DNA from 2 places in the Burkholderia metallica genome. Region 2 is predicted to be linked to the other one. Evidence: predicted binding sites of a transcription regulator. Region 2 holds the regulator's gene; the other holds the start of a gene.
What was found. The regulator FliA, encoded in region 2, starts transcription of late flagellar genes. The targets are predictions, from matches to a motif close to CTAAAGTTTNNNNNNNNNNNGCCGNTA.
Positions count from the first base shown of each region.

Region 1: flgM (flagellar biosynthesis anti-sigma factor FlgM) is a predicted target of FliA. The motif match lies at 4,347-4,373, and genes of this name have one in related genera.

Region 1 covers NZ_CP013401.1:3,393,576-3,399,496, forward strand. The annotation lists gene flgE (flagellar hook protein FlgE) at 1-1,041, opposite strand, end outside; gene WJ16_RS15340 (flagellar hook assembly protein FlgD) at 1,075-1,821, opposite strand; gene flgC (flagellar basal body rod protein FlgC) at 1,886-2,311, opposite strand; gene WJ16_RS15350 (flagellar basal body rod protein FlgB) at 2,353-2,841, opposite strand; gene flgA (flagellar basal body P-ring formation chaperone FlgA) at 3,046-4,284, shown strand; gene flgM (flagellar biosynthesis anti-sigma factor FlgM) at 4,403-4,732, shown strand; gene WJ16_RS15365 (flagella synthesis protein FlgN) at 4,802-5,242, shown strand; gene WJ16_RS15370 (M24 family metallopeptidase) at 5,537-5,921, opposite strand, start outside.
Region 2 covers NZ_CP013401.1:224,625-230,545, forward strand. The annotation lists gene flhA (flagellar biosynthesis protein FlhA) at 1-1,290, shown strand, start outside; gene flhF (flagellar biosynthesis protein FlhF) at 1,287-3,041, shown strand; gene WJ16_RS00960 (P-loop NTPase family protein) at 3,034-3,852, shown strand; gene WJ16_RS00965 (RNA polymerase sigma factor FliA) at 3,876-4,610, shown strand; S-adenosyl-L-homocysteine riboswitch at 4,690-4,804, shown strand; gene ahcY (adenosylhomocysteinase) at 4,837-5,921, shown strand, end outside.

The DNA of each region.
Region 1 (5,921 bases), 390 kb from region 2:
GCTTTCCGCATACTGGTTGCCGCCGAGGTTCACCAGCCCGTTCGGGTTGTTGAAGTTCGCGAGCGCGATCTGGCCGAGCACGGCGGTCTGGCCGTTCGAGTAGTTGCCGGTCAGCTTGCCGTCGGTGCCGATCGTGTAGGTGGTCAGCGTGCCGCTCGCGTAGCCGTCCTGCGCGAGATTGTTCACGCCGTCCTTGCCGCCGTACTGCGTCGTGCCGGTCAGGTCGAGCGTGAGGCTCTGCGGCGTCGCCGAGCCGTCGGTGTTCGGCACCGTGAACTGGAACTGGCCGACCGACGCGGTCGGCGTGGGCGGCGTGCCCGTCGTCGTGCTCTGGATCGCGCCCGACGCATTGAAGTTGACCGTGCCGAGATCGTTGATGGCGCCCTGCACGCCCGCATACGCTTCCCACGTACCGGCCGCCGACTTCACGAAGTACATGTTGACCGCCTGCGAGCCGCCGAGCGAGTCGTACACCTGGATCGACGTCGTGTAGTTGTAGGTCGTGTTGTCGGTCGCGCTGAACGGCGTCTTGGTCGGCACCGTGTCCTGCGAGTTCAGGTTGAACTGGGCCGAGATCTTGGTCGTCGCGGTCGGCGCGATGTTGGTCGTCGGCGCCTGCAGCGGCACGGTCTGCGCGGTGTTGATCACCCCGCCGGCGTTCGCCGCATAGCCCATCAGGTTGCGGCCCTGCGAGTCGACGATGAAGCCGTTCTTGTCGCGCTGGAACGTGCCGTCGCGCGAGTACGTCGTCACGCCGTTGTTCGACATCTGGAAGAAGCCGTTGCCGTTGATCGCGACGTCGAGCGACGAGTTCGTCGTGTTGATCGTGCCCTGGCCGAAGTTCTGCTCCACCGCGTTCAGCGCGGTGCCGATGCCGATCTGCGTGTTGGTCGACGTCGCGACCGAGTTCGCGTACATGTCGGCGAACTGCGCGGTGCTCGACTTGAAGCCGACCGTGTTCGCGTTCGCGATGTTGTTGCCGATCACGTCGAGTGCGTTCGACGCGCCCGCGAGGCCGCTCAGACCCTGTTGATAACCCATTTCGGTCTCCGTTTCGAGAATGCTCGATCAGTATCAGTTGGTGGTCGTGCCGCCGGACGAGGACGACGCGGTGTTCGGGAAAATCGACGCGACCTGGGTCAGCCCCACCGTCGTGCCGTTCGACAGCACGAGCCCCGCCGTGCCGTCGGCCTGCTTGATCACGCTCTGCACGGTCGACGCCGCGAGCGTCGTGGCCGGCTGCGGCGTGCCGTTGCTGTCGGTGTACGACGCGCTGACGGTGTACTTGCCGTCCGGCAGCGCATTGCCCGCCGCGTCGGTCGGCGTCCAGTTGAACGGCACGGTGCCGGCCGACTGCGCGCCCGCGTTGATCGTGCTCACCACGTTGCCCGCCGCGTTCTTCACGGTGATCGTCAGGTTCGACACCGAGCTCGCGAGCGACACGCCGAACGGCGACGCCGCGCCGCTCTTCACCGCGACCGCGTTGCCCGGCGCGAGCACGTTCGTGCCGATCAGCAGCGCGGCCTGCGTCTGCTGGCCGGCCGTGAGCTGCGTCGACAGCGACGTGAGCGACGTGTTCAGCTGCGCGATGCCGCTCACCGTGTTGATCTGCGCGAGCTGCGACGTCATCTGCGAGCTGTCGACCGGGCTGGTCGGGTCCTGGTTCTGCAGCTGCGTGACGAGCAGCTTCAGGAACGTCGCCTGCAGGTCGCTCGCCGACGTGCCGTTGGTCGACGACACTTTGTTGGTGTTCATCGTGTCGGTCGGCAGGTTCGACACGCTGGTGCCGTTGCCGCCGATCGTCGTGTTGGAGGAAGTCATCCTGGGTGGCCTTCTGTCGGGACTGTCGATACTGTCGGGTCTGTAACGTCGGTCGGCGCGCGGCTTACGAGCCGATCGTCAGCGTCTTGAGCATCAGCGTCTTCGCGGTGTTCAGCGTCTCGACGTTGGCCTGGTACGAACGCGACGCCGAGATCATGTTCACCATCTCCTGCACCGGGTCGACGTTCGGCATCTGCACGTAGCCGTTCGCGTCGGCGGCCGGGTTCGACGGGTCGTAGGTCGACTTCATCGGCGACGGGTCGTCCATCACCTTCGTCACACGCACGCCGCCCACGCCCTGGCCCGACGCGGTGCGCGCGCCGCCGATCGGGTCGGTCTCGAACACGACCTGCTTGGCCTTGTACGGCTTGCCGTCCGGGCCGGTCGCGCTGTCGGCGTTCGCGAGGTTCGACGCGGTGACGTTCAGGCGCTGCGACTGCGCGGACAGCGCCGAACCGGCGACGCCGAAGATGTTCATCAACGAAGGCATGGAAGCTCCTTTTGCTCGGATGCGGAGGGCGCTGCGCGCCGTCACTGGTTCGTCGTGATCGCGGCGATCATCGCCTTGATCTGCTGGGTCATCACGGTCATCCCGGTCTGGTAGTGCAGCGCGTTGTTCGCGAACTGCACGCGCTCGACGTCGAGATCGACCGTGTTGCCGTCGAGCGACGGCTGCAGCGGCATCCGGTATTGCGCACGGCCGTAGTCGTCCGACGGGCCGCCCGTCGGGATCAGCCTCGCGGTGCCGGCCATGTGGCCCGCCGCCGTCGACACCATCGACATCCCGCTCGTCACGCCGGCCGGCTGCGTCATCGGCAGTTGCCCGGCGTTGCTCGGCGCGAGGCCGCCGCCCGCCTGCTTCAGCGAACGCGCGAGCGTCGACGCGAAATCGACGTCTCGGGCCTGATAGCCGGGCGTGTCGGAGTTCGCGATGTTCGACGACAGCAGTTCCTGCCGGTAGGCGCGTACGTCCAGCGCCTGTCGGCCGAACGCGAATTCCGCATCGAGTTTGTCCAGCATGTGTGCGTCTCTCCGTATGAAGCGCTGCACGCCCCTCGCGCCGGATGGCGACCCGAGAGGCTTTTTTCCATGACAGCGATGGTAGGCGCCGGACGCAACCGGCAATCGGGCGAATAACGCGGCAAAGGCCCCCTCTATTCATCGTTTGCGCGCTGGCCCCGCTCCCTAGAATGCGAAGCGGAACAACGGATCGGGGATACGGCGATGACGGGCAGCGCACTTCGCGAAAGGCACGGGCGGCGCACGCACGTCCGGCGCGCGCTTGCGCTCGCCGCGGCGCTGTGGATCGCCGCGCCGGCCGCGCACGCGGACGACGGGATGATCGTGATTCCGGGCCGCGGCGAGACGGCCGAAACCGCGCTCGCGCACGCCAGTGCGGCGAGCGGCGGGCAGTTCGGCGGGAATGCGGCGACGGCGGCGGGTTCGGGCCCGGCGCCGGACGCGGCCCGCGCGCCGAGCGGCACGGGCGCCGCCGCCGGCGTGTCCGGCGCCGGCTACGCGGCGCAACCGGCCGGCACGATGGTCGTGACGACCGTCCCGCCGCCCGCGCCCGCCCCGGCCCCTGCGCGTCGCCCCGTCTACGCAGCCGCCCGCATGAACGCCGGCACCGGCTACGGCACGCCGCGCGCCGCCGATCCGGGCGCGATCGCGACGGTCGTCGCCGGCACGGCCGACCCCGCGTCGAATTCCGCACGGCCGGCCCCGCAGCCGGCCGTCGCCGCGCGCGTGGCCGCGGCCCGCGTGGCGTCGGCCGCGCCGGCGCCGCGCGCGGTGCCGGCTTCCGCCAACGCGGCCCCGGCCCAACCCGCGACGCCGCCCGGCCAGCAGGACCCCGAGACGATCCGCCGCGCGGCCCTCGCGTTCCTGCAGCAGCAGATCGCGGGCCTGCCGGGCAAGACCACCGCGACGGTCACGACCGCGTTTCCGCGCGGGCTCGTCAGTTGCACGACGCTCGAACCGTTCCTGCCGACCGGCGCGCGCCTGTGGGGCCGCACGACGGTCGGCGTGCGCTGCGCCGGCGAGCGGCCGTGGACCGTCTACCTGCAGGCGAAAGTCGCCGTGCAGGCCACCTACTACGTCGCCGCGCGCCAGATCGCGCCCGGCGAGCCGCTGTCCGCGGCCGACCTGGTCGCCCGCGACGGCGACCTGACCGTGCTGCCGCTCGCGGTGATCACCGATCCGGCGCAGGCGATCGGCGCGACCGCGCTCGCGCGCATCTCGGCCGGGCTGCCGCTGCGGCAGGACATGCTGAAGAGCGCGGCGTCGGTGTCGGCCGGCCAGACGGTGCGGGTCGTCGCGGCCGGGCCCGGCTTCACGATTTCGGCCGAGGGCAGCGCGCTCGCGAATGCGGCGCCCGGCCAGTCGGTGCGGGTGCGGATGGCGGCGGGCCAGATCGTCACGGCGATCGTCAAGGACGCCGGCACCGTGGAAATTCCACTGTAGGGACGGACCGCGCCGCAAGAATGTAAAGAATTGTTTATTCGGAGCATTTCGGGCTCGCGATGCTAAAGTTCGGGCCGACCCGGCCGTTATCTGGGTCAAACCGAACAGGAAACCCATCGTGAAGATCGATTCCACTCCGAACCCGAGCCCCCTGGCGCCGACCGGCAACGGCGCGACCCGTGCGCAATCCGGCGCGGCCTCGTCCTCGTCCGCGCAGGCGGCCGACGCGGAGTCGACCGGCGGCGACACGAGCGTGAACCTGTCGGGTCTGTCCGGCCAGTTGCGTTCGGTGTCCGCGTCCGGCAACGGCGATATCGACACGGGCCTCGTCCAGTCGATCAAGGACGCGCTGAACAACGGCACGTTGACGATCGATGCGAACAAGATCGCCGACGGCGTATTGAATACCGCCCGCGAGCTGCTGCAACAGCAGCGCCCGGGCAGCTGAAGCCGGCCCTGCCGGTCTCCCCCCGGTTTGCCGGCGCGCCTGACGCGCCGGCGCGACGAGCATGACGCGATGAGAGAAGAGCTGCTGGCCACGGTCAACGACGAACACGCGACGGTCGAAGCGTTCGCGTCCCTGCTCGCCTACGAGGAAAAGGCGCTGACGATGGCGCAGCCGCTCGAGATGCTGCCCGGCATCGTCGAAAAGAAAAGCGAACTGATCGACCGGCTCGCGCAGCTCGAACGCACGCGCGACACGCAGCTTGGCGCACTCGGCTTTCCGGCCGGCAAGAAGGGAATGGACCAGGCCGCCGAGCGCGATGCGCGCCTCGCCGGCCGCTGGCAGTTGCTGCAGCAGTCCGCCGAACGCGCACGCCAGGCCAATGCGAACAACGGGATGCTGATCCGGATCCGGATGGACTACAACGAGCGCGCGCTCGCGGTGCTGCGCTCGGCGCCCGCGCCAGCCGGCGTCTACGGCCCCGACGGGCGCGTGTCGGCGCTCACGCGCTGACCCACTGATTGATCGGCGGCCGCACCGCCGCCATACTTCCCGCCTCTCGCCGCCGTCCGCGGCGTCCCACGCTTCGACAGACCGGGCCCGAGCCCGGCACGTACCATCCCCTCCGATACACGGCCGCGCAGCCGCGCCGCCGTCCCGTCACAACAATCAGAAGAGGGCTGCCGGCGCGCTTCGTGTTCTGGGACACGCTGCACCCGACCACGCGTACGCACGCGTGGCTCGCCGAGCGGATCGCGCCGTTCGTGCGCGCGCGCCTGCTGGACTGAGCTGCGCGGGCGGCGGTGCTTACAGCAGCGGACACGCGGTGACCTGCGTGCCGCGCGCCGCGCACAGCCGCTCGTAGTCGCGCAGGTACACGCGCTCGCCGTCGTCCAGCAGGTCGAGATCGATCAGGTCCCAGTCGTAGCCGACCGTCACGATGTTCTCGAACGACACGGTATCCGGCTGCGCGTCGTCGCGGTGGATGATCACGATGTTCTCGATCCGCACGCCGCCCTTGCCCGCCAGGTAGATGCCCGGCTCGACCGAAATCACCGCATTCGGCACGAGCCCGTATTGCGCGCCCGGCGCGAACCGCACGCCGCCCTCGTGCACGTGAATCCCGACGCCGTGCCCGGTGCCGTGGCCGAAATCGTGGCCGTGGTCGCGGCAGACCTGCCGCACGAGCGCA
Region 2 (5,921 bases):
CGCGTCGCGACCGACGAGGACATCGGCACGCAGATCACCGGCCAGCTGTTCACGAACCCGCGCGTGCTGAACATCACCGGCGCGATCATCGTGCTGATGGGGCTGATCCCCGGGATGCCGCACTTCGCGTTCCTCGCGCTCGGCGCCGGCGCGATCTGGCTGGCGCGCACGCAGACCCGGCGCGCGGCGGCCCGCAAGGCGGCCGGCGACCTGACCGACATCGCGCCGCCCGCCGTGCTGCCGTCGGACAGCCACGAGGCGACCTGGGACGACGTGCAGCTGATCGACCCGCTCGGGCTGGAAGTCGGCTACCGGCTGATCCCGCTCGTCGACAAGAACAGCGACGGCGAGCTGCTCAAGCGCATCAAGAGCATCCGCAAGAAATTCGCGCAGGAAATCGGCTTCCTGCCGCCGGTGATCCATATCCGCGACAACCTCGAACTGCGGCCGAACGCGTACCGGATCGCGCTGAAGGGCGTCGAGATCGGCGTCGGCGAAGTGTTCCCCGGCCAGTGGCTCGCGATCAACCCCGGCCAGGTGACGGCCGCGCTGCCGGGCGCCGCCACGCAGGACCCGGCGTTCGGGCTGCCGGCCGTGTGGATCGACGTCGCGATGCGCGAGCAGGCGCAGGTGTACGGGTACACGGTGGTCGACGCGAGCACGGTCGTCGCGACGCACCTGAACCATCTGGTCGTCCAGCACGCGGCCGAGCTGCTCGGCCGCCAGGAAGTGCAGGCGCTCGTCGAGCGCACCGGCAAGGATGCGCCGTCGCTCGTCGAGGACCTCGTGCCGAAGACGATCTCGCTGACGACGCTGCAGAAGGTGCTGCAGAACCTGCTCGAGGAAGGCGTGCCGATCCGCGACATGCGCACGATCCTCGAGGCCGTGTCCGAGCATGCGGGCCGCGGCGACGCGTTCGAGATCACGGCCGCGGTGCGTCTCGCGCTCGGCCGCGCGATCACGCAGCAGTGGTATCCGGGCGCCGGCGAAATGCAGGTGATGGGCCTCGACTCGAATCTGGAGCGCGTGCTGTCGCAGGCGCTCGCCACCGGCGCGAACCCGGGCCTCGAACCCGGCCTCGCGCACAACCTTCTGACCGGCACGCAACAGGCGATGCTGCGTCAACAGAATCTCGGGCTGCCGCCCGTGCTGCTCGTGCAGCACGCGCTGCGCGCGATGCTCGCGCGTTTCCTGCGCCGCAGCCTGCCGCAATTGAAAGTGCTGTCGTATGCCGAAGTGCCGGACACACGCACGATCAAGGTCGTTAACGTCATCGGGGGTTCCGCTTGAACATTCGCAAATTCACCGGCGCAACGAGCCGCGACGCACTTCGTCTCGTGCGCGAGGCGCTCGGCGCCGACGCGGTCGTGCTGTCGAACCGCACGCTCGATGACGGCAGCGTGGAAATCGTCGCACTCGCCGATTCGGACCTGGCCGCCGTGACGCCGCCGGCCGCGGCGCGCCCGCGCATCGCCGCGTCGCGCGCGCCGGAATCCGTGCCGGCCGCCGCGGTGCCGGGCATCGTCGCGCGCCCGGGTGCGACGCCGGCCCGCCCGGTGGTCGCCAATCCGTATGCGGCAGGCGAAGGCGGGTTGCCGGACGTGTTCTCGTCGGTATTCGGCGCCAGCGCCGATGCGCACGATGCGCACGACCCGGTCGCGCCGCCTTCGATCGACGCGGCGGCGCCCGCGGACATGCCGTCGGTCGCCGCGCCTGCCGCCGGTGCGCCGGCCGCGACCTCCGAACCCGCGCCGTGGCTGGTCGAGCACGCGAAGCGCCTGACGCACCAGCGCGACGCGCTGATTGCCCGGGCGCACGCGGCGCCCGCCGTGCCGCAGGCGAGCGCGCCGGCCGCGCCGGCCGCCGCGAGCGCGACGCCGCCCGACTGGGCACGCGACATCGTGCGCGACGCCGAGCGCCGGATGCCGGCCGCGGCCGTGCGCACGCCCGACCCGGGTGCGACGCACGCCGCGAAGGCGGCCGAACGCACGCGCCTGTCCGCCGATGCGGCCGCCGCGGTCGCCGATGCGGTGAAGTCGCGCATCGAGCGGATCGTCAACGATACGGTGATGCAGGAGCTGGGCGAGTTGCGCGGGATGATGGAAGCGCAGTTCGACAACCTGATGTGGCACGACCGCCAGCGTCGCAGCGCCGTGCATGGCGCGCTGACGAAGCACCTGTTCGCCGCCGGCTTCTCCGCGCAGCTCGTGCGGATGCTGGTCGACAACCTGCCGGCGGGCGACGGCGCGCAGACCTTCGAGCAGGCCGTCGACTGGGCGCAGTCGGTGCTCGCGTCGAACCTGCCGGTGCTCGACAGCGAGGACGCGCTGATGGAGCGCGGCGGCGTGTTCGCGCTGATGGGGCCGACCGGCGTCGGCAAGACCACCACCACCGCGAAGCTGGCCGCACGCTGCGTGATGCGCTTCGGCGCGAGCAAGGTCGCGCTGCTGACCACCGACAGCTACCGGATCGGCGGCCACGAACAACTGCGCATCTTCGGCAAGATCCTCGGCGTGCCCGTGCACGCGGTGAAGGACGCGGGCGATCTCGCGCTCGCTCTGTCCGAGCTGCGCAACAAGCACATCGTGCTGATCGACACGATCGGCATGAGCCAGCGCGACCGCGCGGTGTCCGACCAGATCGCGATGCTGCACGGCGCGAACGCGCCGGTGCAGCGCCTGCTGCTGCTGAACGCAACGAGCCACGGCGACACGCTCAACGAAGTCGTGCAGGCGTATCGCAGCGCGGGCGAGCATCCGGACCTCGCCGGCTGCATTCTCACGAAGCTCGACGAGGCGACCCACCTCGGCGGCGTGCTCGACACGGTGATCCGCTACAAGCTGCCGGTCCACTACGTGTCGACCGGCCAGAAGGTGCCGGAGAACCTGTACGTCGCATCGACCCGTTTCCTGCTGAAGAGCGCGTTCTGTGTACCGCGCGACGGCTCGCCCTTCGTGCCGCAAGACGACGACATGCCGACGCTGCTTTCCGCACTGACCGCACGTTCCACCGCCGAGCTGCACGAGGTGCGATTTGGATAAACGAACCATCGACCAGGCCGAAGGGCTGCGGCGCCTGCTGGCCGGGCGCGCGTCGCGCATCGTCGCGGTGACGGGCGGGCCGGCGAGTGTCGGCTGCACGTCCACCGTCGTGAACCTGGCGGCGGCGCTCGCGTCGCTCGGCAAGGACGTGCTCGTCGTCGACGAGCGCGCCGACGTGCATTCGGCCAGCGCGACGCTCGCGGGCGCATGGCTGCGCGACGGCGAGCGCACGCGGGTCGCGGCCGGCTTCGGCCTGTGCGCGGCCGCGCGGCTCGCGCGGGCCGGCTACACCGGCGCGCAATTGAGCGACTTCATCGACGGGCCGTCCGACATCGTGCTCGTCGACGCGCAGCTCGGCGCCGACGGATCGTTCTCGGCGCTCGCGCGCGAAGCGCACGACGTGCTGGTCGTCACGCGGGTCGCCGCGCAGGCGATCACCGAGGCGTACGCGTGCATGAAGCGGCTTCATTACGCCCATGCGGTCGCGCAGTTCCGCGTGCTGACCAATCACGTCGGCAGCCCCGCGGACGCGAAGGTCGCGTTCGACAATCTCGCGGGCGTCGCGAGCCGCTACCTGGCGGTATCGATCGCCGATGCGGGCTGCGTGAGCGCCGATCCGCTCGTCGAACATGCGCGCGAGCTGATGCGTGCCGCGGTCGACGCGTTCCCGTCGTCGGCCGCCGCGCGCGACTACCGGCAGATTGCCGCCGACCTGCTGTACTGGCCGATGCGCCCGCGCTCGGGCGCGGGCCGCGCCGTGCACGCGGGCGGCAAGCCGTCGTATGAGGCGGGCGCGGCACACGCCGCGTGAGCGCCATCGGAAGGAGAGGGGCCATGATGTACAACGCTCAAGGAAAGATGTCCCAGGCCGACGTGCTCGCGCAATATGCGCCGCTCGTACGGCGCCTGGGGCTGCAGCTCGTCGCGAAGATGCCGGCGAGCGTCGACCTCGACGATCTGATCCAGGCCGGCATGATCGGCCTGATGGACGCGGCCGGCCGCTACAAGGAGGACCAGGGCGCGCAGTTCGAGACCTACGCGACGCAGCGCATCCGCGGCGCGATGCTCGACGAGCTGCGCAGCAACGACTGGCTGCCGCGCAGCCTGCGCAAGACGTCGCGCGAAGTCGAGCACGCGGTGCACCAGATCGAACAGCATCTGGGCCGCTCGGCAACCGAGACCGAGATCGCGCAGCACCTGAACATGCCGCTCGACGAGTATCAGGGGATGCTGCAGGACCTGCACGGCAGCCAGCTCATCTACTACGAGGATTTCGACCGCGCGGCCGACGACGAGCCGTTTCTCGACCGCTACCGTGTCGATCACGCCGATCCGCTGTCGGCGCTGCTCGACGAGCACCTGCGCGAAGCGCTCGTCGAGGCGATCGAGCGGCTGCCGGAGCGCGAGAAGCTGCTGATGTCGCTGTACTACGAACGGGGTCTGAATCTGCGCGAGATCGGCGCGGTGCTCGAAGTGAGCGAGTCGCGCGTGTGCCAGCTGCACAGCCAGGCCGTCGCGCGCCTGCGCGCGCGGCTGCGCGAACAGGCGTGGGTCGGCGCGGAGTCCTGACCCTTTCTTGACGCCCGCGCGCGCCGCTGCCGCGCGGCGCATGCGCATTTCGCGCGCCGATTTGCTACAATCCCCTCCGTTTTCCGAGGAGCGTTGCGACGGACCTCCTGTGTCCGCCAGGCTCGGAAGGCTTCACCAAGCAGTCGTGCGGCACAACCGCGCCGGCTCCGCTTCCTGAACGGCGCTCACGTCACCAATCTAGAAACTTTTTAGAAAGGAGGGCGTGATGAACGCCATTATCGATTCCAAGGCTTCCCAGGATTACGTCGTCGCCGACATGGCGCTGGCCGGCTGGGGCCGCAAGGAACTGAACATCGCCGAGACCGAAATGCCGGGCCTCGTGCAGATCCGCGACGAATACAAGGCGCAGCAGCCGCTGAAGGGCGCGCGCATTGCCGGCTCGCTGCACATGACGATCCAGACGGGCGTGCTGATCGAGACGCTGAAGGCGCTCGGCGCGGACGTGCGCTGGGCGTCGTGCAACATCTTCTCGACGCAGGACCACGCGGCTGCCGCGATCGTCGAAGCCGGCACGCCGGTGTTCGCGTTCAAGGGCGAATCGCTCGACGAATACTGGGAGTTCTCGCACCGCATCTTCGAATGGCCGAACGGCGAATTCGCGAACATGATCCTGGACGACGGCGGCGACGCCACGCTGCTGCTGATCCTCGGCGCGAAGGCCGAGAAGGACCGTTCGGTGATCGCGAAGCCGACCAACGAGGAAGAAGTGGCGCTGTACAAGTCGATCGCGAAGCACCTCGACGCGGACCCGACCTGGTACTCGACGCGCCTCGCGCACATCAAGGGCGTGACCGAAGAAACCACGACCGGCGTGCACCGCCTGTACCAGATGGAAAAGGACGGCCGCCTGCCGTTCCCGGCATTCAACGTGAACGATTCGGTCACGAAGTCGAAGTTCGACAACCTGTACGGCTGCCGTGAATCGCTGGTCGACGGCATCAAGCGCGCGACCGACGTGATGATCGCGGGCAAGGTCGCGGTCGTCGCGGGCTACGGCGACGTGGGCAAGGGCTGCGCGCAGTCGCTGCGCGGCCTGGGCGCGACCGTGTGGGTCACCGAAATCGACCCGATCTGCGCGCTGCAGGCGGCGATGGAAGGCTACCGCGTCGTGACGATGGAATACGCGGCCGACAAGGCCGACATCTTCGTGACGGCGACCGGCAACTACCACGTGATCAACCACGATCACATGAAGGCGATGCGCCACAACGCGATCGTCTGCAACATCGGCCACTTCGACTCGGAAATCGACGTTGCGTCGACGCGCCAGTACCAGTGGGAAAACATCAA